One region of the Bradyrhizobium sp. Pa8 genome, then DNA from elsewhere that is predicted to be linked to it. Evidence: riboswitches for the same ligand, from Rfam matches in the RefSeq annotation. Region 1 holds a riboswitch; the other holds the start of a gene.
What was found. Region 1 has a riboswitch for cobalamin ahead of ACKWRH_RS23905 (TonB-dependent receptor plug domain-containing protein). Riboswitches for the same ligand answer to the same signal wherever they lie in the genome.

Region 2: another riboswitch for cobalamin. It lies ahead of ACKWRH_RS14935 (DUF1636 family protein); the one in region 1 lies ahead of ACKWRH_RS23905 (TonB-dependent receptor plug domain-containing protein).

What each region holds. Positions count from the first base shown of each region.
Region 1 is NZ_CP176767.1:5,150,139-5,154,345, forward strand. Features, by position in the region: gene ACKWRH_RS23905 (TonB-dependent receptor plug domain-containing protein) at 8-2,125, opposite strand; cobalamin riboswitch at 2,240-2,453, opposite strand; gene ACKWRH_RS23910 (hypothetical protein) at 2,529-2,750, opposite strand; gene ACKWRH_RS23915 (hypothetical protein) at 2,879-3,136, opposite strand; gene ACKWRH_RS23920 (hypothetical protein) at 3,210-3,452, opposite strand; gene ACKWRH_RS23925 (hypothetical protein) at 3,605-3,781, opposite strand; gene ACKWRH_RS23930 (adenylate/guanylate cyclase domain-containing protein) at 3,908-4,207, opposite strand, start outside.
Region 2 is NZ_CP176767.1:3,338,338-3,342,544, reverse strand. Features, by position in the region: gene cobN (cobaltochelatase subunit CobN) at 1-522, opposite strand, end outside; gene cobW (cobalamin biosynthesis protein CobW) at 522-1,571, opposite strand; gene ACKWRH_RS14935 (DUF1636 family protein) at 1,568-1,942, opposite strand; cobalamin riboswitch at 2,039-2,260, opposite strand; gene cobO (cob(I)yrinic acid a,c-diamide adenosyltransferase) at 2,301-2,936, shown strand; gene ACKWRH_RS14925 (cobyric acid synthase) at 2,976-4,207, shown strand, end outside.

The sequences.
Region 1 (4,207 bases):
TCTCTCGCTATCTGACGTCGTAATTCGCCAGGCGAATGCCGCCATAGACGCCCAGTCCCGGCTGCAGAAAGCCGGTCGGATTTTGATAGTGCACATTGGCGAGATTATCGAACCGGCCAAACACCTTCACCTGGTCGGTGACCAGATATTCGGCTGCAACGTTGACGACGGTGTAGGCCGGAGCCAGCAGACGCGGAATGCTGAAGTCGCGGTTGCCATCGACGAAACTCCCGACGTGCAACACGGTTGCGGACAATGTGAGCGGATCGATCGGATTCCAGATGACATTTGCGCTCCACTTCTCCTTCGGACGCCTCAGCAACTCCAGTCCCGCCGTTGCATCCACCGCGCGGGTAAAAGTGTAGTCAGCACGAACGCGAATCCGGTCCGTGATCGCAGCCGCGACGAAGCTCTCCGTGCCCTCCGTGATCGCCTTGCCGATATTGGTGTTGGTGCTCGTGAATGTCACGGGATCGAACGTGCTCTGGATCAGGTCCGTAACGTCGTTGCGGAAGTATGTCGACCCGAAGCGAACGCGATCGCCAAACAAGGGTTGCTCGAAGCCGGCGTCGTATCCGACGCTTTCCTCGGGCCTGAGGTTGGGATTTGCAAAGAAGAAAAACGCGGGAAAGCTGACGTAAAGCTGGTTGAGCGTCGGCGCCTTGAAACCCGTGCCGTAGCTACCCTTGAACTTCGTATCCGTGACCGGCACGATCACGGCAGACGTCAGACGAAAGGTCGGATGCTCTCCAAACCGCTCATTATCGTCCTGCCGGACGTTGGCCGTGAAGAAGACGCGATCCCGGAACTGGGACTGCAGCTCCATATATCCGGCCTTGTTGACGTTTTGCGCCGAGACCGTCGCCGTTTGCAGTGTTTCGGTCTCATGCTCCGCGCCAATGATGACATTGTTGTTGGGCGCGAGCTGGGTCGTGGTGTGCCAATCATACTTGAGGCGGTCGCCGGTCGTGATCGTGGCCATCGCGTCGCCGGGCGTGATATTGTAGTTCCAGTGGTTGGTGTAGTTGACGCCGAAATAGCTTCTCATCCGGTCGTCGAGAGCCGACCAGACCGCCTCCCCGCGCGTGAAGAGCTGGTGCACCGTCTGCGTGCTTTGCGCGGCCGAGGGAAAGCTCGCGGATGTGACGGGATTGAAGGTGTCTCCGGTAAAGCGCAGGGTGGCGTCAGTGTACCGCGCCACGCCGTTGAGCGTCAGGTTTTCGCTCAATTCGGCGCCAAGCTTCGTCGAATAAGTGATGTTGTCGTAATAGTTGCCGATCGCCTTCTGCCCCGGCGGCAGCAATTCGAGCGGCGTCACCGGCACGTCGTTCGCGTGGAAATGCGCGACGTTGAAGGCATAGTTGAAGTGGTCCTGTGAACCGCTCAGGCCTGCGGTTTGATTGAACGTTCCGAACGAGCCTCCCTCGACCGAGCCGGTGGCGCGGGCGGGACCGTCACCCTTCTTCGTCACGATGGAGATCACGCCACCCAGCGCGTCTGCGCCGTAGAGACCGCTCTGCGGACCGCGCAGGACTTCGATCTGCTGAATGTCGGAGGTGAGCAACTGGCCGAAATCGAACGAACGGTTCGGGTTGCCGGGATCGCTGACGTCGATGCCGTCGATCAGGACCTTGGTGTGGTTGGAATTCGTTCCGCGCACGAAGATCGACGTCTGTCCGCCGGGACCGCCGGTCTGCACGAGGTTGAGGCCAGGAACCGCGCTCAGCGCATCGGATGCGGTTCGGCGCTGATCGCGCTCGATGTCTCTGGCGGTCAGAACCGTCACCGAGCTCGCAACCAGATTGGTCGGAGTGACAACGCCCGTCGGACTGACGACGACCGTCGGAAACAGGTTCGCTGCGGATACCCCGGCAACCGTGGGCGACGGAGGCAACAGCTCGGGTTTCGGCACGCGAGCGACGCGCCGCTGCTCGGGCTGGTCGGGCGCACGCTGCGCAACTTGCGGCTTGGCCGCACGCTCGGTCGGCGCGACCTCGACCGGCGGCAGCAGATCGGGCGATGCCGATTGCTGGGCCTGGGCAATGGACAGATCGAGCGAACAAAGGGAAACGAACACGACAAGCCCGGCGCGGAAGCGCCTGGCGGCAAAGACAATACGGGACACTCTTGTAACCTCGGTATGACGTCAGTGGCACGTCACAGCGAACGAGGTTTCACGGCGGAGCGATCGATTGCTCCGGTGAAGCTAATGTCTGTACTCCCCGACCGACATCTTCGCGTGTGACCACGGCTGACGGCAGGTCTCCTGGCTCGCGGGTCGTTACCTTGCGTCGCCTTCCCAGGACCGAGATTCCCAGTGGCATATGACGAAAGATTCACCGCTTACAGTTGCGGGGGCAGCCGTGGCGTTGAGAATATCCCGGTATCGGGAAAATCTCGCACCACGTTCCCTTTTGATCTCCGTGAGGAGAACCGTCACCGACCAATCTACGGGGCGGGTAAGCGGAGAGTCAATCGGCCGGTTGCATGACGGTCAAAGCACCGCACCGGAGATTGAGCCGGCGCAATCAGGCCGACTCCCGCTCCGAACGCGTCCTGATCATCGCCCGCTCGCCGGCATCGACGAGCTGACCGATGCCGGTGCGGCCCGTGAGCGCGCAGCGGATGATGTTCTCGGCAACGGACCTGCGAAAGCAATGGTCCTCGCCGACCGGGCGATTGCGGCAGACCCGATCCAGCGCCAGCTTCATGTTGATCCGGGTGCGGGTGTCGAAATGCTCGCTGATCATTCGCAGGGCCTCGATGCGTTGATGTAGGAGCGGAAACGCGTGGGCGTAGGCCGGGTTCCAAAAACGGGCCGCGCAAGGCCTTGCGCAGAGCTGACTACGCCCGCCCTCTTGGTCCTGTGACGGGCGGGCTACGCCCGACCTCTTGGCCGCTGGGCCTGAGCCCAGGCCGCGGTGACGTCGCGCAGCGGAGCGTCGCTGCGCCGGATCGGGGTCAGCTCACCGGAGGCCGAGATGATGGCGGTCTCCTCGCGGCGACAGCGCGGGCATACGAAGCGGACCTCGTGCGGCGACGCCGACCAGCTCGAACGTTTGACGTTGGCCGCCATCGGCCAAGCATCGCAATGCGAGCACGACACCAGGAACCGACCGGGATCGAGCATACCCATTCCATAGGACTCCGCGTCCTGTCCGCCTCTTCAATGACTAACCCATGTGAATCGTTCCGGTGCCCGAGCACCGTCAGCCCCTCAGCTCCAGGCAGCGCCGCCGCTCAGTGGGCGCCTTTGAGGGTGCATGACGGGTGCAGGTGACGGTGTTGCCGTGGTCGCACGCCTTGCAGGCGGCAACGCACTGATTCATGTCGCGGGGATTGTAGGAGTTGTAGTTCCGCATCGCACAGACCGGGGTCGAGCCGGTGATGTCCTGCTCCTGGTTGCAGGCAGCCGTCATGAGCGCGAAGATGAGGACTGCAACAAGGCGCATGGGATTGCCCTGGTAAAGAGCGGCAAAGCGACATCGGCGAGGCACGCTGCACAGCAACGCACCTCGGCATTCCCACTGCGAGCAATCATGATCGCAACGCTCGCATCCTCCGAGGATGCGCGCCAAACATTAAGAACGGATTGCAGGCGGCGTCAGGCCGCAGCCTTGGTCGCGATCACCTTCCGCATATCCACCGCCAGCTGACGGTACTGCTCCGAGAGTTTCAGATAGAACTCGCGCTTGGTGCTGTCGGTGGCGAGCTTGGCAATCAGCTCGCATTCGGCGGTGAGCGTCTCGAACCGTTCCAGCCTGTCATGAAGTTCTGTCATCGGCGTGTCCCCATCAAACGCCTCAAGGGACGACAAACCTAAGCCCGGGAATTAGGTCACGGCGAACATCGTTATCGAGTAGAAGCGTTTTTTCCGGCAAGGGCGATGCCGGCCCGGTAAGGACGGCTATTTCTGCTCCAGCCGCCAGGCGCCATCCCAAGCTGCGTCCGGCGGATTGGCCTCGAACAGCGCGATGCGGCCGAGCAGCGTGCGCGAGGGGCCGTCGCCGGGCACCGCTTCGAGCGCTGCATTGAACGCGGCCCGAGCATCGTCAAAGCGCTGCGCGCGATAGGCGGCGAGGCCTTCGGTGTAGCGCGCGCGCAGGCTCTCCTGCGGGATGCTGAGCCCGTGCGCCTTGCTCATCACCTCGAAGATCGCCTGCGGCGCGCTCTGGCCGGCGACCGCGAGACGATCGATCTCGCGCAG
Region 2 (4,207 bases), 1.8 Mb from region 1:
CAGGTTCATCTCGCCGACGACCGGGCCCGCGTAAAGACCCGAGGCCAGCGCGAGCTGCGCAATCGCAGCCTGGGCTGCAACGGGACCACCGGTGTCGCAGAGCACCTTGAGCCGGCGCAGCGTCGAAACCGGCAGGGTCGAGTAGGCATCGAGCCGCGTGTCGTCGCGGCCGTCGGCCGGCAGCACGGCCAGCACGATATTGCGGTCCTTCGCAAGCTGCTGCAGAGCCGCGAGCCCGTACGGCCAATAGGACTCACCGCCGATCAGGCGCACCAGGATGCCGCGCGCCTGCGACAGCGTGCGCTCGATATAGGTGTCGACCGACAACGGATGACGCAGCTCCGCGAGATTGGCGAGCCGCAGCGACGGCAGGCTGTTGCGGCCGCGCCGCCAGCCGGCCGCGAACGCGGCAAGATCGGAATCCGAGTACGAGAGCACCACGAGATCGGCCGGGTCCTGGCCGATGTCCCTTGGCGTCGCGGTCTCCTCGAGACCGCGGCTCTCGCGGAAGACGACGTGCATCAGATACCAGATCCTGAAAGACCAAGTCCTGCCTTGATCGCGGCCTCGTCGATGTCGCCGTGCTCGCCGATCACGACGAGTTTCGACTGCCTGAGAGCTGCGCCCCAGGGCTTGTCGAACTGGTGGCGCACGCGCTCGCCGACCGCTTGCAGCAACAGGCGCATCGGCTTGCCCACGACCGCGATATAGCCCTTGACGCGCAGCACGTTCTGCTCGCGCGAAAGACGCTGCACCGACGCGACCAGTGCGTCGATGTCGCTGACCTCCGGAAGATCGATCACGACGGAGGCGAAATCGTCGTGCTCGTGATCCTCCTCGCCGTCGTGATGCGAGGGGCGCGCGGCGAGATCGTTCTCTGCGGCAGCGCCGAGGCCGAGGATCACGCGCGCATCGATCGCGCCATCGGTGACGGATAGCATCGGCACACGGCGCGGCATCTCGGCGGTGATGGCGGCCTTGGCGGCTTCGATCCCTGCGACCCCGGCAAGATCGGCCTTGGTCAGCAGCACGATGTCGGCGCAGGCGATCTGGTCCTCGAACACTTCCGACAGCGGCGTCTCGTGATCGAGATTTTCGTCCGCCGCGCGCTGCGCTTCCACCGCAGCCGGGTCCGGCGCAAAACGGCCGGCGGCGACAGCCTCGGCATCGGCGAGTGCGATCACGCCGTCGACCGTGATGCGCGAGCGGATCTCCGGCCAGTCGAACGCCTTCAACAGCGGCTTCGGCAGCGCCAGGCCCGAGGTCTCGATCAGGATGTGATCGGGCCGCACCGGCCGCGCCAAAAGCTTTTCCATGGTCGGGATGAAATCGTCCGCAACGGTGCAGCAGATGCAGCCATTGGCGAGCTCGACGATATTCTCCTCCGGGCAATTCGCATCGGCGCAGGATTTCAGGATCTCGCCATCGACACCCTCGCTGCCGAACTCGTTGACGAGCACGGCGAGCTTCTTGCCGTCAGGGTTTGCGAGCAGATGCTGGATCAGCGTGGTCTTGCCGGAGCCGAGAAAACCCGTGACCACCGTGACAGGGACTTTTGCGAGCGAGTTCATTCGGCGGCCTCCGGCACGACGGCAATGGGGGGAATGCGAGCAAGCGATTGCTTGCGGAAGATTTCGGGACGGCTGCGCCAGGGCACGAGGCCGTCGGGCGCGGCGGCATAAGCCGCAGCACCCGCGACCACGTCGCTCGCATGGGCCTCTGACAGGCGGCCATAGACATAGGACCAGCGGCCGGGCGCGCTGAGCGCAACCGAGCAACCCTGGCTGCATGCCGACAGGCATTCAACGGGAACCACATTGACGCCCTCGGGCACGCCGGCATCGAGGATCGCGCCATGCAGGCGCTTGCCGGGCGTCGTCTCACCCTCGTCGAGCGTCTGGCCGGCGCGGCAGGTGATACAGACGTGAAGTGTGACGCTCATCGCCTCTTCCAGGATAAACGGCGGGAGGCGAAGAGGCACACGGACCATTCCCCCGAAGGTCCGTTTCCCCGTCGCGGAACACCCCGTCCGCCGGTCCAAAACTCGTCCGCGCTGGCAGGTCTCCCGGCTTGCGGAGCAGGGCTTTTGGCCCTTCGATCCCCGCCTTCCCGATCCCCTGGGGGATCAGTGGCTTCGGGCATCTCTCCGGTCACGGTCGCGGGGGCGGCTGCAGTTTGGACCCGAATCTTGTCGATTCGGACCCTATCGCATTCCCTCTTCGCCTGTCATAGGACAGGAACCAACGCCGGGCCACCATTTGCCCCCGGCCGCCTCTTGTCAAGCCGAAGGACCCTGTCAGATGACGCCTGAACCGGATACCCAAACGGCCGAGGAAGCCGACGCCCGCCACGCCGCGAAAATGGCGAAAATCAAGGTCGCCCGCGACAAGATCATGGCGACCAAGAGCGGCGAAAAGGGCCTCATCATCGTCCACACCGGCGCTGGCAAGGGCAAGTCCTCCTCCGCTTTCGGCATGATCGTCCGCTGCGTCGCCCACGGCTTCCCCTGCGCGGTCGTGCAGTTCATCAAGGGCGCCTGGGACACCGGCGAGCGGCGCCTGCTCACCGGCCATTTCGGCGAGCTCTGCCAGTTCCATGCGATGGGCGAAGGTTTCACCTGGGAGACACAGGACCGCGCCCGCGACATCGCCGCGGCGCAGGCCGGCTGGGCGAAGGCCAAGGAGCTGATATCAGATTCCAATCTGCGCATGGTCGTGCTCGACGAGATCAACATCGCGCTGCGCTACGACTATCTCGACATCGCCGAGGTCGTCGACTTCCTGAAAACGCACAAGCCACCGATGACGCATGTCGTGCTCACCGGGCGCAACGCCAAGGACGAGCTGATCGAGATCGCCGATCTCGTCACCGAGATGACGCTGGTGAAGCACCCCTTCCGCTCCGGCATCAAGGCGCAAGCCGGCGTCGAATTCTGACGACGCCAAGTTCTGAAAACACCAAGTTCTGAAAACACCATGGCGCGCGCATTGATGATCCAGGGGGCCGGCTCGGACGTGGGCAAGTCGCTCATCGTCGCCGGCCTCGCCCGCGCCTCCACGCGGCGCGGCCTGCGCGTGCTGCCCTTCAAGCCGCAGAACATGTCGAACAACGCGGCCGTCACTGTCGACGGCGGCGAGATCGGTCGCGCCCAGGCGCTGCAGGCGCTGGCCGCCGGCGTCGAGCCGCACACCGACATGAACCCGGTGCTGCTGAAGCCCGAGACCGATGTCGGCGCACAAATCATCGTCCAGGGAAAGCGCATCGCGACCGCGCGGGCGCGTGAATATGCGGCGATGAAGCCGTCGCTGATGGGCGCGGTGCTGGACAGCTTCGAGCGGCTGAAGGCGCGCGGCGATCTGGTGCTGGTCGAAGGCGCCGGCAGCCCGGCCGAGGTGAATTTGCGCAAGGCCGACATCGCCAATATGGGCTTTGCGCGCAAGGCCGACGTGCCGGTCGTGCTGGTCGGCGACATCGACCGCGGCGGCGTCATCGCCCAGCTCGTCGGCATCAAGACGGTGATCGACCCCGACGATGCCGCGATGATCCAGGGTTTCGTCATCAACAAGTTCCGCGGCGACCCCTCACTGTTCGACGACGGCTACAAGCTGATCGAGCAGAAGACCGCGTGGCGCGGCCTTGGCGTGCTGCCCTGGTTCGCGCGCGCCGGCGAGCTGCCGGCCGAGGACGCGCTGGGCTTGAGCGATGCGCGCAAGCCCGGCCAGTGCAAGATCGCATGCCTCGCGCTGTCGCGGATCGCCAATTTCGACGATCTCGATCCGCTGAAACTCGAACCTGGCGTCGATCTCGTGATGGTGCGCCCCGGCGAAGCGATTCCCGGCGACGTCCGCCTCGTCATCATCCCCGGCTCGAAATCCACCCGCGGCGATCTCGCCTTCCTGCGCGCGCAGGGCTGGGACATCGATCTCCTGGCGCATCACCGCCGGGGCGGCCATGTGCTTGGCCTCTGCGGCGGCTATCAGATGCTCGGGCGCAGCGTCGCCGACCCTGATGGAATCGAAGGCCCCGCCGGCGACACGCCGGGTCTCGGACTTCTGGACGTGGAAACAGTGATGAGCCCGCAGAAGACGCTGACGCGCGTCGCGGCCGTGCATGCCGCCACGGACCAGCCGATCGAGGCTTACGAAATCCACATCGGCCGCACCGATGGGCCGGATCGCGCGCGCCCGTTTGCTAAACTGAACGGCGA